DNA from 3 places in the Alteromonas sp. W364 genome. Region 3 is predicted to be linked to each of the others. Evidence: predicted binding sites of a transcription regulator. Region 3 holds the regulator's gene; each other region holds the start of a gene.

Region 1 (6,287 bases), on a different contig from region 3:
CTGCTGATGCTAATCGGCCAGAAGGAACCGTGATCAGTGCGCCAAAAGGATGGTATGACGCAGGGGATTACAATAAATATATTGTGAACAGCGGTATTTCAACATACACACTTATGGCTGCTTATGAGCATTTCACGAGTTTCTATCAGAACCGCGATGTAAACATTCCTGAATCGGGTAATTCGATCCCAGACATACTAGAAGAAATAAAGTGGAACTTGGATTGGATGATGGCCATGCAAGACCCCAATGATGGTGGTGTTTATCACAAGCTCACCACACTCAACTTTTCTGGCACGCAAATGCCACACCTTTCCACTGCACAGCGTTACGTAGTGCAAAAAGGAACAAGTGCTGCTTTAAATTTTGCTGCCGTTATGGCTTCAGCCAGTCGTATATATGCGGACATACCAGAATATCAGAGTGTTGCACAAAGCTACCAAAGTGCAGCAGAAAGTGCATGGACTTGGGCACAAAGCAATCCGAACGTGGCCTATAATCAGCCCAGCGATGTCTCGACTGGAGAATATGGTGACGGTAACTTTGACGACGAGCGTTTATGGGCTGCCGCGGAACTGTTTTTGTTAACGCAAGACCAGCAATATCTGACTAGCTTCAAAGCGATGAGCAGCCGTCAAAGTGCTCAACCAAACACACCAGCGTGGCCTGAAACAGCTACCTTAGGCTATATATCAATGCTATCGGCCGGTAAGATGTTGATTGAGCAGAGCGATTTCAATACCTTTCAAGCGTCTTATATCGCTTTAGCAGACAGCATTGTTGCTCAATATGAAACTTCAGCTTATGGTGTTGCCATGCAAGAGGAAGACTTTGTGTGGGGCAGTAACGCTGTTGCGTTAAACAAAAGCATGGTCTTGCTGTTTGCCTATGAGCTAAGCGACAATATGGCATATAAAAATGCTGCGGTTGGCCTAGTGGATTACGTATTGGGTAGAAACCCAACAGACTATTCCTTCATGACGGGTTTTGGTAGCAAAACGCCAATGGATATTCATCATCGACCGTCATTTGCTGACACTGTTTCTGAACCGGTACCAGGGTTTGTTGCTGGTGGGCCTCAGCCTGGTCAGCAAGACAACTGTAATTATCCATCGCCTTTACCAGCTTTGAGCTACTTGGATGATTGGTGCAGTTACTCAACTAACGAAGTGACTATCAATTGGAATGCACCGATGGTCTATTCATTAGCTGCTTTACATACAGGCCAATAAGTAAAGCGCCTGCAAACGCTGAGCCTTAATCGATTTGGTAGCCTACTCGCTTCTCATTGATTAAGCTCAGTAGTTCGCTTGCTGCTACGGCATCGGACATTGCTCGGTGATGGCGTTGCATATCAATCTCAAAATGCTTAGTTAAGTTTGCCAATGAGTATGAAGGTAAACCCTTATAGTATTTCCGCATCTCTCTAACAGTGCACAATTTTGGACGTCGAAAACGACGCTCTAACCTTTCAAATTCGGCCTTTATGAAGCCGTAGTCAAAGTTAACGTTGTGCGCTACGAATACACAGTCTTTAGTAAACTCGTCTATATCGTCTGCGACTTCTGCAAATAGCGGTGCATTGGCAACTAGTTCGTTATCAATACCGGTGAGAGAAGTGATATTGGCGGGAATGCGTCGCTGTGGATTGATCAACGATTGCCATTCAGCAATCACTTCACCACCACTCACTTTCACCATGCCAACTTCGGTAATTCTGTGATGTTGAGCTCGCCCGCCCGTAGTTTCTATATCGACCACTACGTAGGTCTGCATAGGGTCAAAGGTCCACACGACATTCGTGATGCGCACATCAAAGTTAAGCGCTTGCAGCTTCTGAATGCTCAATAACTGATTACGACGCAATTGATCGCCTTCGGATTTTACTTCTTCAAAACGTAATTTATCGTTTTCTATTAACATTAAATCAGGAAAACCATCGCTTAAATTTTGCCAGTCCTGTGTCATACAACGCAGCAGTGACAAGAGCTGTGATAGTTCGCTGTGTTTTATCAGTAAATTCAGTCGTTCTAAAATGTTCTTACGCCAGCGGAAAACAATGTTTCCTTCGCCATAGTGCTTGGTTGCCACAAAGCTGAGTTGCTGAAATAAGCTAGCTTTGGTGTGGGTGTTGTTGATGCGGGTTTCAATATGTTCCTTGGCCAAATCATAGAACTGATTAGACTTTAATGAAGTGGGCACATGGTCGAACTCATTGCTTAAGCCCAAGCCATCGAGTTCGTATATTTCATACCAAAAATACAAGCCAAATAATGCCCGCCATATTTCGTTTTCGGTGCGAAGAGCCAGGATGTCACGTTGCTCATAATAGGCCACGACGCCGCGCTCAACCGCGCCTTTATGAATTTCGTCAATCGCGATCGTTTGGGAGTTGTCGCGCAACATATCGGTCAACACGCTGGTGCGCTTTTTATGATACTTTCGAGCAAGGAAATCTTCTGCAAAGGCTAAGAGATCTTCACACAAAGGTGCTTGGATAATACTTTCTAACCTTGCTTCCACGGCCTCTGTGTGACCCTGTTTATACGCTTCGCGGATCCATTTCTCGCTGGCTGCACTCGAACCAATATTTTCTAAAACATCGAGTGCATGTGTTGCATCGAAAGACAGTAGATCATTGGCAAGTAACAATTGTAGTCGTTGATGTAATTCTGTGGCCTTGTCACCCATCGGAGAGCACATAGTGGATAGCTGCTCCAAGATATAAGCCTTGTGCTCGTCTTGATGTTTTTGACCTTGAACTTGATCGTTTGGTGGTGAGTGTTTGAAATTCGCCAAAGCAATGCGCACGTCGTTGAGTTGAAAGTGCAGGTTAAATGCACTCTTTGCGCTGTCTATGCTGTCGAAACGCGCTAAAACCTGAGCTTGTTCTTTACGCGTACGCATGACGCCTAAATCTCGCATAGAAAACTGGTTTAGTTTTGCGTGAAAATTACCAAAATAGAGGTATAAAAAGTAATGAATGGGCCTCTCAAAATTGCCCTCCCAATAATCGCTAGCAATACTGCTGTCACAAATTTGTTCGGCGCTAACTTCCGATAACAAGACATCGACAAGCGTCGACTTCGGCGCCGATTTCTTATATTCGATGGCTTCTTCCAGCAACACATTGATTTCTTCCAATAGGCTAAGAATGTCTGCTTTTGTTAAATGCTCGACAAACTCCGCTGCATGCTTGCGTTGAATAGGTCTGAACCATTTGTCCTGAAAAAGCTGATAAAAATTATCATCAATGTTATCGATTTCATCATACACGTACGTACTCGGTTTAATAAATATCGACTTACGATTAACGAACCGAATGATTAAACATTGTTGGTCTTTGCTGAGCGCTTGAAAGCGCTGGATGAACGTTTGATCCTCTTCATCTAATAATGAGGCACATGGGCCTGTCACAAATTTCAAGAATTCATGAAAGTGGGTGTGATAATAGTAGGTTGGTAAGTCGCGCACGTTATCCAAAAAGCTAAATGTTTCTATGCCGCAAAGCATACTAAATAACTGTGTAAATATACAGTACTGATTTGGATGCTATAAATGCATGCTTCACAATCGTTACAAATGTATGCTTTACTAACATTTCTTTAAACGAATACGCAAAGGAAGCTCATGTTTAGTCATATCATGTTGGGTGCAAACGACATTCAAGAATCAAAGAAATTTTACGACGCAATCTTCGCTGTGCTTGGCTGCAAGCCAGGTGTCATTGATGATAAAGGCCGTTGTTTTTGGTACGAAAAAACCGGTGTTTTCTCAGTAACAAAACCCATTGATGGCCAGCCTGCGACTCACGCAAATGGCAGTACATATGGATTTGCGGCAAAATCAACCGATGAAGTGGACGCTTGGTATCAAGCCGGTTTAGAGAACGGCGGGACAGCCTGTGAAGATGCTCCGGGTTTGCGTAATAATGGCAAAGTCGACCTGTATCTAGCCTATTTACGCGATCCGGCGGGAAACAAAGTTTGTGCGCTTTTTAAGCCTTGATTTTGGCTGTTATTAGTACAATCGGGCCTTAAGGTTGGATACTAATATTTATGAGGGTGCCGTTCGTAGCGCGCTAAAAGAGTTTAGTCTAAAGCAAGCGATCGCACTCTCTCTAATATGTTGCCATCGTGTCGGTAGCTATTATGACCGTTTTAGTAGAGCAGAAACTTGGGGAAACCCAGGTAAATTGAGAAACGCGAGAACGGCTGTTTACAATTGGTTGAAAGGCGTTAATACGGACTACAAAAGGCAGAGTGCATCACTTGAAGTTGAAATTCCCGATTCTGATGATTTTGGTTCGGTTGAAGCAACTCTCGCGCAGGTCGCTGCCATTGCTCATTATTATATGGTTGAGCAGCTCGAATCGAAGGAAATACAATTGACAAAGTTGGTACTAGATCGCTGTTTAGAAATAGCTGATGTTCGAATCCAAGAGCTATTAGATAAAGATTCAAGAATGGAACCGTCGATCGCTGCAATAGAGTCACATAACATTTATCAAAAAGAAATGCGCTTGCATGTGGAGCTTCTGAAAGGAATAAAAGGTAGCTTAGACCCGGTTGAATTTGTAGATAAAGTGTTAGCAGTAAAGAAAGACAAACAAGAACAATTTGATTTCAGGTTGGACGAAGAAAATTAACAAGGATTAGCATGAAGAATTTACTCACCGTTTTAGTGATATTTTTAACTTATGGTTGCAGCTCGACGGCTAATAATAGCCAATTTACAGGTGATCTCTCGACAAGCTCAACAGATCCTCAATATGGTTATATTGAATCAAAGCCGGTTGAACTGGGTGGCTTTATGCGAGGAACAAAATACGAGGGTGCACACTTTGAGTATTTCAGTAGCTTACTTGGGCCACAAGGGCAGAAGGTGAAGGTAGAGCGCCTCGGCAGCTGTTGTGAATTTGAGGATGCATCTTTGCCTCTCGGTGGTGGTTTACTAGATCGTTATGAGCTTACCTATGAAGGCCAGAAAAAACCGGCTGTCATTTACGTCAATCTCTACCGTTTCGAGCAACCCAAAGCACCGCAGGGGTTTACACTCTTGTAAGGCAATGTCTGAATTAAGGGATTAATTATATATGAAAAATGGCATCAACAACTTCGTTAAAACAGCCAATCAATATCTATTATTTACTGGGCTAATCATTATAGTCGGTTTTTTTGCCTATCAACTCGCCAAAGAAATCTTCAAAAGTGATTATCAAAAACACAATTCAATAGCACTCGTCGATGAAACTGAATTGGAAGAATATCCTATCGAGCTCCAAACAAGTTTCGTTAACAAGTATAAGGATGTGTTCCTTTTCAGGGTAAGTTCAAACAGGCTCGCAAGAGAAGATAAAGAAGTCAGCAATTTAAGAAAACCGTTAGCTATGATGAGTAACAGCTTCGGAGGTTATGAGGATCTAGAAACTGTTAATTTCTTATTCACAGGCGCCAGTTATAAAAGAACCTTACTCGACAAAAATTCCCTGATTCTCGATTACACTTTTCTTAACGATACGGTAGACATTGACTCTTACAATCGCCAATTCAAGTTAGATAAACACCTCTTTACCGTTGTGAAAGACGATACGAATAAAGACAAGCAACTGAACCGCAAAGATAGTATCGATCTATTGGCGAGTGATTATGACGGCAGAAATGTCACCACCGTTTTTTCAGATATCGAAAATTATGAAATTGTTGATCACAATGTCTTACTTGTTATCCGAATGGTTGACGAGAAAAAAGAAGCAACTCTTTATGACTTGGTTAGCGGTGCTAAGACAAAGATTGATATTAATGTACCAACGACCTAAGCGTCATGGCGTGAGACCAGGGAGAACAATCAACCAACCTGAATTTTCTGCTTCGCTACCCATTCAAAATATTCGGTCAGCTCTGGATTATCTTGTATTAGCGAGAGGCTGTTGAGGTGTTTGGCTAACTCCATCTCGCTGAAGCGTCGATGTAATCCGTTGTGGCACTGTCTACAAATATCGATGCCCTGAGCTAGCTCTGCTTTGCTGTAGTGTTTTTTGAAATAGTTGCGTCGATGCATCTTTTTTGGGATCAAGTGATGGAAGGTTAGGTGCGTTTGTCGATGACACAGGGGACATTCGCCTAAACTACTTCGGCGAGGATATTTGCGGGTTTGGCTTCGGCTTCTATTTTCCATATTTTAAGTTACGTTATATGTGACGATTACGATTTTGAAAAACATTTTAGTTTTTGCACGTCCTAAAACGCATTCATCTCGTAGTAATATCAAACACGTAAATTTGTATA
Region 2 (6,287 bases), on a different contig from region 3:
CGATGGGTACCATTTCATACAAGGGACCTGCGGAAATAACAAAACCGCCAACGTGCTGAGAAAGGTGGCGAGGAAAGCCAATAAGTTGTTCAACAAGATGAATGAAGTGCTGTCCTTTAGGGGATTCAGGATCAATACCCAACTCAGTCAATTGAGATTGCCAGCTAAGCTCGCGATCTCGACGATTCACATTCTTGATAAAATAGTCTAAGTCGGTATTGTTGATACCAATCACTTTTCCAACTTCTCGTAAGGCGCTTTTAAAACGATAGCAGACCACGGTCGCGGCAATTGCGGTGCGCTCTCGACCATATTTGCGATAAATATACTGGATGATTTCCTCACGCCGTTCGTGCTCAAAGTCAACATCAATGTCGGGCGGCTCATTGCGTTCCTTAGAAATAAAGCGTTCAAATAGCACACTGATTTGGCGTGGATCTACCGCTGTTATTTCTAAGCAGTAACACACAATCGAATTTGCGGCTGAGCCGCGGCCTTGATACAGGATATGCTTGGCTTTGGCGAATTGAACAATGTCGTAAATAGTGAGGAAGAAGTATTCATAAGCCTGTTCATTGATGAGTTTGAGCTCTTTTTCAATCGTGGCGCGGATCTCCTTACTAACTCCAGATGGAAAGCGTTTTGCAATGCCCTGTTCAACTAGTTCGCGTAAGTAAATAGCGGGTGTGGAGCCCGCTGGTAATATTTCAGCAGGATATTGATAGGCTAACTCAGAAAGGTCAAAGTGACACAAATCAGCAATTTTAACACTGGTTTCGAGCCAGGCTGACGGGTATAAATTACTTAGCTTTTGCAGTGGTCTTAGACAAGCTTCCTGATTTGATAAAGCTTCACGCCCCAAGTCTTGGATGAGACAAGCTTCTCTGATGGCGTGTTGGCAATGTTGTAAGGCTTGTCTGCTTGGATCATGCATTAAAGCACATGAGCTCGCGACAAGATCTAAGTCAAAACGCTCTGCAATATCCTCACAATAACTAATGTGCTCGTACTCGTTTGCGGTTAACCAACGTTTTATACCTAGCCATGTACGTCCAAGGTAGTGCTTATTGAGCCATCTTGCCCAATCATGATCTTGTTGGCTGTCACCGCTAGGAAGCCAAATACATAGGCAGTGCTTCACCGATTTTAAGTCCCATTCGCTTAGCTCATAGTGGCCTTTCTCTGCACGGCGGCGAGCGTTGGTGATAATACGGCAGCACTCACTGTAGGCGAGTTTATTGGGGCAAAGTAAAACAATAATGTTGCCATTGAAAACGAACTTACTGCCGACAATCAGTTTAATCGGTAGATGATGTTGTTTAATTTCAGCATAAGCGCGCACGATGCCAGCCATTGAGCATTCATCGGTGATAGCAATAGCTTTGTACTGTAAAAAGTAAGCTTGGCGAACCATTTCCTCTGGGTGAGAAGCACCCTCCAAAAATGAAAAGTTGGTTTGGCAGATGAGTTCAGCAAAGGCCGCGTGTAGCTTGTTTTTAGATGAAGTAACCATGAATAAACCACTCGTCTTTGGGTGTTCTAAATATCCATAATTGCTGTCCCTGTTGGCTTTGCGCCAAAAAGTAATCGCGCTGTATTTCTTGTTTATCCCACCATCCTGACACAATGCGTTCTGGGCCATCTATGATTTGTGCCTTGCCTTGTAAAGGGCGAGGTTCTTTGAGTAAAAACCCCGGCCTGTCTAAGTAGATTTTAGTGGCCTTTATCCGCTTTCTATTGTCCTGTTGTTGATGGTATCGACTATTGCACTCAGGCCGATAATCGTCGCTGTAGTGCAGCAAGCTCACTTGCTCTTCTCCAAGTTTAGCTTGCAAGCGAGAAAGCAAAGTCATTGCCGCAATATGCGTGCTTTTTTGGGTGAAAAAATCGCTATCACACAGGTCGGCTTTTTCAATTTTACGACAGCTTAATGTAATCCCATATACCGCTGAGCTTAAGCTAAGGCTCTCAAATCGCAGGGCAATAATATCTAGCCAGTGAGCGCTTTTGTACAAAGGCTGCGCACTATTAATCACTTGTTCAATAGGCTCATGTTCTCGTTGATGTAAGCAAATCGTCAGACTCAATGCTAATGCGTTACGTACTAACAAATATGATTCAAGTGTTTGCAAACAACGCTCAAGCACAGGAAGAAGTTTATCCACAAGCTCAATGTCGTAAAGAAGCTCTAGGTATTGTTGATAATGCTCGGGTGGTTGGTAAAAACGAAGTTTTGCCGGCGCTTCTCCGCGTAGCTCAGCAATTAGGTGTAGACTCAATTTAGATACCCGAGTAGCAAGCTCTGATAAGGGATGTGATAATAAGTCATCAATTGTTTTTACGCCGACACGTTGTAGCTTTTCAATATCTTTACGATCAATATCACTCATAGAAAGCGTACATTGCTTGAGTTCTTGCGCAATGGAGGTTTTGTTATCACTCATGAATCGGCGACGATGTTTCGCAATGAGTTTTGCTACATTTACAGAATAAGCGCTAGCATAATAAACGTCGAATGAGTGTTGCGCTAAGCTGCGTTTTATCGCTTGCCAGTAGTGCTCTAAACTGCCATATAAACGCAGCATATTTTGTGCACGTAAATACAAACCGTGGGGCTCATCAATAACGATATCAGAGGTTAATAAGTACAATTCATTGGCCAAACTTTCGAGAGTTTGCTTAGCAAGTTCAAGCTTGTATTCACTGACCGCTAACTCAGCACAAAGTAGACTTGCACTCGCTAAACCCATGCCATGCTTAATGCCTAGTTTGGCAGCTGCACGATTTAGCTGAATGACCTGATTGAGTTTGGGATCATATACAATCCGAGCTTGTTGAGAGCGTTGCTGCCCCATTTGTGTATTTGGTTCTTGCAGATGAATACCTTCCGCTTCTTGGACATTTAACTGTAAATTCGGGAGGTAGATATATATCCACAATGAAGAGGTATCGAACTGCATAGGGTTTGACTGCTTAAACTATTGATTAGCATGCAGTGCAACAACATTGTGTTGTTGAGCTTTCATTGGTTTTCGCATAGGTGAACCGAGCTTTGCCTTGAAAGGCACTTTCACCGTAAATGGTGGCAAGGGCCAGCCCACTTTTTGTTTATTGATTTTTACCTGAACCATTTGCTTATCTCGCTTCATTGAAAGTGACAAGCTAACCGGCAAATTCTCAATTTGATGCTGACCACTGGTAAAAAAGAAGTTCAAGCATTGGCCCTTTAAAGCCGCGAGCTCTAACTTTTTTGCTTGGCTTTGTTGTAAGGTATTTTGCCATACAAATACAGCGCTACAGGCGCCACTTTTGGCACATTGCTCTGCACTCCAAAGCGCTTCTTGAGAGCTATTCGCCTGAATAATTAATACCCGTTCTAAGTCGATGCCTTCGCTAAGAAGGAACTCGGCATTTAATAAATGAGGCGGAGCAATGAAGGCACATAGGCGCTTGTCTTCGTGCATGTTAAGTAGCGCTGGCACGACTAGACGCATTTCGCCACACCCTAGAATAGAAGCAATGTGCACTAGTCCTGATTGTGGAAATCCACCATTGAGTGCTTCGTCGAGCTTTTGATAACCTGTAGCAACACGCTCCTGTTGTTGATCTAGTTTGGCCGCTGTCCACACAAGTTGTTTTTTCTGTAAATCATGTAGCAGAGATTTCATCTAGCACCTAATCATAATTAGCTTATATGTATATTTATACAGTATAAATGCTTATGTTTTTTGATCAAGGAATTGTTTTACAATGCCGCTATAGGCCAGAACAAAAAGCACAAGTTAATGATTAAATTATGTTTTTATTTTTGATGTCTGTGCATTTTGAATTTGTATTTTATAGGGCTCTTATGTACTGTGGTTTTATACCTTTGCTCTCTATCTTATTGAGTTTAAGGGCTTAACTTAGGAGCGGCGTCACGATGAAAAACAGACTCAAAAAAATATACTATGTATTAATGCTTGGTTTATGCATGAGTGTAAATAGCTATGCGGAATACGATGAAGAGCTCGCAGCCTCGGTGGGAGCGGATGACTACGGCATGAAATCTTATGTCATGGTGCTGTTAGTGACCGGCGATAAAACAGTTGAAGATAAAGCGGAAAGAGACAAAGCATTTGCTGGCCATTTTGCCAATATGAGTCAGTTAGCAGAAGAAAAGAAGCTGGTTGTTGCTGGCCCTTTTGTTGAGGCGAGGCCAAAACGAGGCTTATTCATTTTCAATACCGATAGTTTAGAAACGGCTGAAGCTTGGGTGAAAACCGACCCTGCAGTAAAAGCGGGCATTTTCAATTATGAGCTATACAAAATATACAGCTCAGCGGCTTTGATGTTGGTGAATGAACAACACAAGAAATTGCAAAAAACGGCAATGTAAACAGGCATGCCTATGAACGTAGTTTGATGCTTATTACAAACTACTCTTCATTTCATTCGCCCAAGTAGTCGCTTGATAGTACATCTGAAAAAGATCTTCCATTGGTGAATTAATTCTTTCAGCGAAAGCTTCAATTTTAGCCCAATCTGCAGTCTCAAACGCGACGCACAATTGATATTGTTGAGCGAGTTCATCCTCTTGCTCTTTTTTACACAGTACATTTTTGATGACTTCAGTGAAAGGTAACTTCTCTAAGACCTGTTCAATGGGCATATCGAGCAAAGCATCAGTGCGCGAAAACAAACCTAAAATAAAACTATTTGGTGGATCTTCAGCAATGCCCATTTTAGATGACACTAACTTACAGAATTGTGCTCGGGTTAAGCTTGAAACTAATAAGTCTTCGGGCTTGTTACCTTTCAAATTAGCAAGTGTTAACAAGGCAATAAACTTTTTCAGTTCAACATGACCTAAAAACTTTAGGGCATGAGACAAAGACTCAATTTTGTTGCGTTTGTTTACACTGGGGTTGTTGATAAAGCGCATTAGCTTAAATGTAAGCCCTACATCCTTTTCAAACACTTCAGTGACCTTCTGCACATCTAAGGTCGTTGCTACGCTAATGCGTAAAAGTTCGACGACAGAGGTCATCGAGATATCAATGTTTTTATGCTTTACCACTTCTGGTTTAGATAAAAAATAACCTTGAAAATAGTGAAAACCAGCCTCTTTAAAGCGTTCGAACTCTTCATGAGTTTCGACCCTTTCTGCGACTAATGTTATACCTTGTTTCTTAAAGGCGTCTATTTGGTCAACGACACTTGGATTTGTTAAGTCAACCGCTTCAACTTCCAGTTTGATATACGATATGAAGGGCATGAGTGGCTGCCAATGAGCACTAAAGTCATAGTCATCTAGCGCAATTTTATAACCCATTTCATGGATTTGTTCGCAAGCCTTTACCAATTCAGGGCTGACATCGACCGTTTCAACAATTTCAATAACGACATTTTTGGGGTCTAGCGTAGACGGAAATCGATAAATAATAGTGTCGGTATGGAAGTTGATAAATGCGGCTTTGTTGAAAGTGATGCTTTCTACGCCGATAGACAAGTGACTGGCGGCTAGCATGTTGCTTGTGGCTTCGTCTGGAGAGATATCAGGGAAACAGTTTTTTACACCATCGCGGAATAATAATTCATAGCCAAACACGTTTTTCTTCGTGTCGTAAATCGCTTGTCGTGCTACATATGCAAACATCAATGGCCTATCAAGGTGTAAAAGAAGAAAACTAGTATACACATATCGGTTGTGTTGTTAATACTATGAGGCTTAATTGTGACTGAGGTGCTTATTTAAGCGGCGTTCAGGCTCCTTATTCCTCTTTGAGCAGTATTGCGATTTGCTTCTCTGTTAATCCTGCTTTGTATTTTTCAGGCAAGCGCCAGTCTTCTTCTGTTAACTTTTGTTTTTGTAAGATATTGAACAAGGTTACTTGTAACTCGATGTAGCTGTCTGGTTTTTTTGTGTTTGCTTGCGTCTGATTTTCAGCGTTTACCACTTTCTGAGGCACTTCACTGGCATCTTGCTTGCTACTCGTTTCCTTATTTTCCGTACTGTCTTTCAGGCTGACTTTTTCTTTTTCAACAAGACGCCTTTGGCTTTCTTTTTTCGCACGAGCTTGCATGGCCATGGCGCTTCGAGCTGCAATTTCATCGGCCTGCCTGATACTTTGCATTTGCGTAAATACAGCTTTCGCTTGCGCTGTTAAGCTCAGCTCTATTGGTGCTTCCATTCCAGAGGAAAGGCTATCCATTTCGTTAGCAACCAGCTCCATTGATTTGCTTTCAGAATTTCTCGTTTGCATAGGCGAGGGTGCAAGTAATTCTTCTTGAGTGTCTATCAATGA
Region 3 (6,287 bases):
AGACGCATCAGCACTACTTGCTTCAGCGTCTCTAGCCGTGTCATTAAGCGATTTATCTTCAGGATTCATCGTCTCAACTACCGTTTCTTATTTCACTACCGGCGGCGTTTCAAACGTATGGTAAGGTGCAGGTGACGGGATTTCCCATTCTAAACCTTCAGCCCCTTCCCAAACTTGGTCGCTAACAGGCTCACCTTGTTTCTTACATGCCTTGATAAGCAATACTAAGAAAATAAGCTGAGATAATCCGAAGGCGAAACCACCGATACTGATCCACTTATTGAAATCTGCGAATTGAAGCGCATAGTCAGGAATACGACGAGGCATACCTGCTAGACCCACAAAATGCATAGGGAAAAACAACACGTTTACAGAAATTAGTGAGCACCAGAAATGCCACTTAGCTAAAGTCACGTCAAACATCTTACCCGTCCATTTCGGTAGCCAATAATAGACAGCCGCCATGATAGAGAAGACCGCACCTGTAACCAGTACGTAATGGAAGTGAGCAACAACAAAGTAGGTATCGTGATACTGGAAGTCGACAGGTGTAATGGCCAACATCAAGCCAGACAAGCCGCCAATCGTAAACAGCACGATAAAGGCAATAGCAAACATCATTGGCACTTCAAACGTTAATGAGCCGCGCCACATTGTCGCTACCCAGTTAAAGACTTTCACGCCTGTAGGCACCGATATCAACATGGTCGCGAACATGAAGAACATTTCCGCGGCCACTGGCATTCCGGTGGTAAACATGTGATGCGCCCAAACGATGAACGAAAGAAGCGCGATCGAAGCGGTTGCATACACCATAGAGGCGTAACCAAAAAGTTTTTTACGCGAAAAGGTAGGCACAATCGCGGAGATGATACCGAAAGCAGGTAAAATCATAATGTATACTTCTGGGTGACCAAAGAACCAGAAAATATGCTGGAACATCACTGGGTCACCACCACCGGCAGCGTCAAAGAAGCTTGTTCCGAAGTATTTGTCGGTCAGTACCATCGTAACCGCACCGGCTAAGACTGGCATAACAGCAATAAGTAAAAACGCCGTAATCAACCACGTCCATACGAACAGCGGCATCTTCATGTACGTCATGCCTGGAGCACGCATATTTAAGATGGTAACGACAACGTTAATCGCGCCCATGATTGAGGAAATACCCATAATATGCACAGAGAACACAAACAAGGCAGTGCTGTCGTTACTATATTGAGTAGATAAAGGCGCATAGAAGGTCCAACCGAAGCCAGGGCCACCGCCTTCCATAAATAGCGATGAAAGCAGAATTAAAAAGGCAAATGGCAGTATCCAGAAGCTCCAGTTATTCATGCGAGGTAAAGCCATATCCGGCGCACCTATCATCATTGGTACCAACCAGTTTGCAAGGCCGGTAAAGGCAGGCATAACTGCACCAAAGACCATAATTAACCCATGCACTGTTGTCATTTGGTTGAAGAAATCAGGTGAAACAATTTGCTGTCCTGGTTGGAAGAGCTCTGCGCGAATAACCATCGCCATTGCACCACCCACGAGGAACATAATGAATGCGAACCACAAATACAATGTACCTATGTCTTTGTGGTTAGTCGTAAACAACCAACGGGTTATCCCTGTTGGAATATGATGCTCATGATGATGGTCGTCGTGTGCGCCATCACTAGCAGCGTGAGTGTCTTGGCTATCTTTTACTGTATCTGTACTCATCGTGATGACCTCCTATTGACCGTTTATCACAGCGTTGACGTCTTTAGCTTGCACCATGTCGCCAGTGTTGTTGCCCCAAGCATTACGCTCGTAAGTCACTACCGCCGCAATCTCAGACATACTCAACTGCTTACCAAACGCAGGCATGTTGTTTTTGCCGTTGATGATGTAATCAATGTGCGCTGGAATGTTTTGCTTCTCTAATGCAATCGCGCTGCCTTTCAAAGCAGGGAATGTGGGTGGAAGACCTTCACCGTTTGGTTGGTGGCAAGCGACACAGGCAATGTTGTAAACCTTCTCACCTTGGGTCATTAGCTCTTCCATACTCATATTCATCGCAAGTAAACGTTGTTCTTCTTCTTTTGCACGTATGGCAGCTAACTCTTGCTCTTTTATCCACGCGTCGTATTCTGCCGGCTCTTTTGCAATGACTACCACCGGCATAAAGCCATGGTCTTTTCCGCATAGCTCTGCACATGCACCACGGTAAATACCAGGTTCGTTAACATTCGCCCATGCTTCATTGATAAAACCAGGGTTAGCATCTTTCTTAATTGCAAAATCAGGCACAAACCATGAATGAATTACATCATCTGAAGTAATTAGGAATCTCACTTTTTTGCCCGTAGGGATGACTAAAGGTCGGTCAACTTCAAGAAGATAATTTTCACCTTTAGGAAACTTATTTTGAATTTGCTCTCGCTGAGTGGCCAGCAAAGAAAAGAATTCAACATCTGGGTTTTCTTGGTACTTGTAATGCCACTTCCACTGGGAGCCAGTGACTAGTATAGTAATATCTGCTTCGCTGGTATCCTCCATCGCCATTAAGGTTTTCGCCGCGGGCCAAGCCATAGCAATAAGGATAATGAAAGGGATTACTGTCCAAAGCACCTCAACCTTTACATTCTCGTGAAAGTTCGCTGGCTTAGCGCCCACTGACTTGCGATGAACTATCATGGAATAGAACATAACGCCGAATACCAAGGCACCAATGACTACACAAATCCAGAACATTAGCATATGTAAATCATATACTTGTGCACTGATATCGGTAACGCCTTCGCGTAAGTTAATATCTGATCGTTCCGCAGCAGTCGTCGCGATTGCCGGATTGCTAAGCGCCAGCATAGCGCCTACTAGCAACGTTGAAATTCGCTTCACTCTGATACTCCTTTGCATAACAACATTAGAGCGCTCAATTTTTACACTCCAATGTAAAGGTTTTGTTATTATTTTTAATGATATGTAAATCAATGCCTAATGATTAAACAAAGTCCCTACTTAGTCTAGTGTTTTTTTGCAATTTGAATGAATATGGTTATTCCCTATTTGCTTAATGCGCAATAAATAAACAATAAAGAATTGATAAGTAACTCAAGCAGAGACGGAATTAATGAAGAGGGAAGAAGCGATTGATTTATTTAAAAAAACCCAAGAACCGGCTGAAAGCGGTGCTTGGGTTAGTTGGGTATATGTCGAGTAGAAAGAAGAGTTAACTCATGTTTACATCCAATCAGAGTTACGAATAACACCAACTGCAATACCTTCTATATTGAATGGTTGTGAAGCTAAATCGACTTTAATCGGTGAGAAAGCGTCGTTTTCTGCATGTAGTAGTACTTGGCTTCCGCGTTTTTCAAACCGTTTTACCGTAACATCCTCATCAACACGAGCGACGACAACCTGACCGTTATGAATATCAGTTGTTCTGTGAACCGCTAATATATCGCCGTCGAGAATACCGATGTCTTTCATACTCATGCCATCGACTCTAAGCAAAAAGTCGGCGCTTGGCTTGAACAAATCTGGGTCGACTTTGTAATGACACTCTACATGTTCTGTTGCTAGGATGGGTTCACCCGCTGCAACACGACCAATTAACGGTAAACCTTCTTCCACTTCATCTTCAAGTGCACAATTCAGTTTAATACCGCGCGAAGTACCCGGCATAATTTCAATCACGCCTTTTTTCGCCAGTGCTTTTAGATGCTCTTCCGCTGCGTTAGCAGATTTAAAGCCTAAATTTCGTGCAATTTCTGCGCGAGTTGGGGGCATACCCGTGTCGATCATGGTGCTTTTGATTAGGTCGAGCACTTCTTGTTGTCTTGGAGTTAGTGGACGCATAAACAGCCTGTTTTTCTATACAGTTAGGTGTAAGTATATACAGGATCGAATAAATGGCAATCATCAATTTGTCTTTTGTTACGTTTGTTTTTCAAGGAATTAATATAAATTATCGCTGTCATGTTATTATTGTCAGGTTAATTTTTATATTAGGAAGAATACATGAGTGGCGTACGCGCTTTTTTGCGAAAGCTTTTTACACTGCCAATTCGCTGGCTAATTTCAGTGAAGAGTGTGCCTACTAACATCGAGTCAGAGCTCGGTATTGATAAAAAGAAGCCCCTTTTATACTTAATTCAAACTGAATCGATTACCGATTTAGTTGCCTTGCAATTGTCAGCTGCAGGCTTAGGTTTACCCAATCCCATATCGCCCATAGGGTTCTTAGGTGAGGAGCATAAGCGCTGCTATTATATCAATCGTCCTCAAAGCCTATTTTCCCGAAAAGTAAAGAAAACATCTATTGAAGACGTATTTACAAAAATGTTTCTATTACATAGAGAAAATCCCGAACTAGACTTGCAGGTTGTGCCTGTATCAATATCTTGGGGTCGCTCAGCAGGCAAAGAGTCCTCCGGATTCGCGCAATTACTTGCTGATAGAGCATCGCCAAGCTGGTTACGAAAGCTATTCATTTTACTATTCTTAGGTCGTGACAACATCGTTAGTTACAGTAAAGCTGTGTCCACTAAACAGATGGCCCAATTACATGGCTCTAACCAAAAGATATCTCAGAAGCTAGTACGAGTAGCGAGGACTCACTTTCAGCGAAAACGTCAAGCAATGTCAGGCCCAACGCTTTTAGAACGCTCGACTCTATACAATTCACTTCTCGGTGCCGACTCTATTCAATTGGCCATGCAAGAAGAAGTCAGACAAAAAAACATCAGCCCTGATGAAGCAAAGAAAAAAGCCTTAGCTTATATTGATGAAGTTGCGGCCGACTATCGCGAAGGTCTCATTCGTATAGGCGATAGAGTGCTTGGGCGTATCTGGAATAAAATATATAACGGCATACATGTCGGACACGCTCATCGCGTGCGAGAACTGGCTCAAAACGGCCACGAGATCATTTATGTACCGTGTCATCGCTCACATATGGATTACCTATTATTAACCTATGTTATTTATCATGAGGGCCTAGTGACTCCGCATATCGCTGCAGGTATTAATCTAAACTTTTGGCCAGTGGGTAAGATATTTAGACGTTGTGGTGCGTTTTTTCTACGTCGCAGTTTTGCCGGTAACAAACTCTATACCGCTGTGTTTAGAGAATACCTAGAATTGCTATTTAACAAAGGCTATTCAGTTAAGTACTACCCGGAGGGCGGGCGCTCGAGAACAGGTCGCTTGCTACCACCAAAGACCGGCATGCTTGCAATGACCTTACAAGCCGCCTTAAAAGGTATCAATCGTCCAGTCTCAATTGTCCCTGTTTATCTGGGCTATGAGCACGTTATGGAAGTAAAAAGTTACCAAAAAGAATTGAAAGGCAAGTCGAAGAAAAAAGAATCGCCAACACAAGTTTTCTCTGCCATTCGTAAGTTGAAAAATTATGGTCAGGGCTTCGTAAACTTCGGCGAGCCACTACTTATTAATCAATTCTTAGATGAGAACGTGAAAGAGTGGCGCGATGTTAATGTGGATGATCCAGATAAAAAACCAACGTGGTTAACGCCTGCCGTGAACAAGCTTGCAGATACTATTATGACGCGAATCAATCGTGCCGCGGCATTGAATGGTACAGCTTTAGTAGCGCTATGTTTGCTATCGTCAAAAACCCAGATCATGAGCGAGTCAGAATTAACTCGCGCTATCAGTGACTACCTCGAACTTCTTAAAAACGCACCGTTTAGCGGCGACTTCACCATGCCAGACGAAGACGCTATCGAGTTGGTTCAAACAACACTGGCCCTAAAGCGTTTTGAACAGTCGGAAGATGAGTACGGCAAACTCGTTGCGACAAAGCCTGACAATGCAGTATTACTCACCTATTACCGTAATAACATCATGCATGTTTTTGCTTTGCCTAGTTTAATTATGGCGGTTATTTTCAGTGCTAAGAAAAAAGAAAAAGCCGCAATCATATCAATCGTTGAACGCATGTATCCCTTGCTGAAACGCGAGTTCTTCATGCATTTGTCATTAGAGCAAGCGAGTGAGTATGCCGACACATTGATATCACAGATGAAAGCCCAAGGCTTGTTAGTACAAAGTGGCCGCTACTTAGCGCCACCAGCTTCCAGCGACGATAGTTTCCATTCTGCGTGGTTACTCAGCCGAGCAATGCAAGAAACTTGGCAACGCTACGCAGTTGTACTCAGTGTGCTTGAGAAAGAGAAGTCACTCGGCCGTACTCAACTTGAGAAACAGAGCTGTGTTATTGCCGAACGTCTTTCAACCCTTTATGGCATGAGTTCACCTGAGTTCTACGACAAGAACGTATTGGG

The links. The regulator LexA, encoded in region 3, represses DNA repair genes until DNA is damaged. The targets are predictions, from matches to a motif close to TACTGTATNNNNATACAGTA.
Region 1: a site for LexA is predicted at 3,521-3,540, ahead of RM556_RS16395 (exonuclease domain-containing protein). Genes of this name have one in related genera too.
Region 2: a site for LexA is predicted at 3,693-3,712, ahead of imuA (translesion DNA synthesis-associated protein ImuA). Genes of this name have one in related genera too.

What each region holds. Positions count from the first base shown of each region.
Region 1 covers NZ_JAVRID010000012.1:50,232-56,518, forward strand. The annotation lists gene RM556_RS16390 (glycoside hydrolase family 9 protein) at 1-1,232, shown strand, start outside; gene RM556_RS16395 (exonuclease domain-containing protein) at 1,258-3,474, opposite strand; gene RM556_RS16400 (VOC family protein) at 3,631-4,008, shown strand; gene RM556_RS16405 (DUF416 family protein) at 4,043-4,648, shown strand; gene RM556_RS16410 (hypothetical protein) at 4,660-5,064, shown strand; gene RM556_RS16415 (hypothetical protein) at 5,096-5,818, shown strand; gene RM556_RS16420 (hypothetical protein) at 5,848-6,177, opposite strand.
Region 2 covers NZ_JAVRID010000003.1:411,562-417,848, reverse strand. The annotation lists gene RM556_RS07205 (error-prone DNA polymerase) at 1-1,513, opposite strand, end outside; gene RM556_RS07200 (DNA polymerase Y family protein) at 1,497-2,960, opposite strand; gene imuA (translesion DNA synthesis-associated protein ImuA) at 2,979-3,668, opposite strand; gene RM556_RS07190 (YciI family protein) at 3,923-4,378, shown strand; gene RM556_RS07185 (EAL domain-containing protein) at 4,412-5,638, opposite strand; gene RM556_RS07180 (hypothetical protein) at 5,754-6,287, opposite strand, start outside.
Region 3 covers NZ_JAVRID010000007.1:87,362-93,648, reverse strand. The annotation lists gene ctaD (cytochrome c oxidase subunit I) at 88-1,713, opposite strand; gene coxB (cytochrome c oxidase subunit II) at 1,726-2,841, opposite strand; gene lexA (transcriptional repressor LexA) at 3,217-3,837, opposite strand; gene plsB (glycerol-3-phosphate 1-O-acyltransferase PlsB) at 4,000-6,287, shown strand, end outside.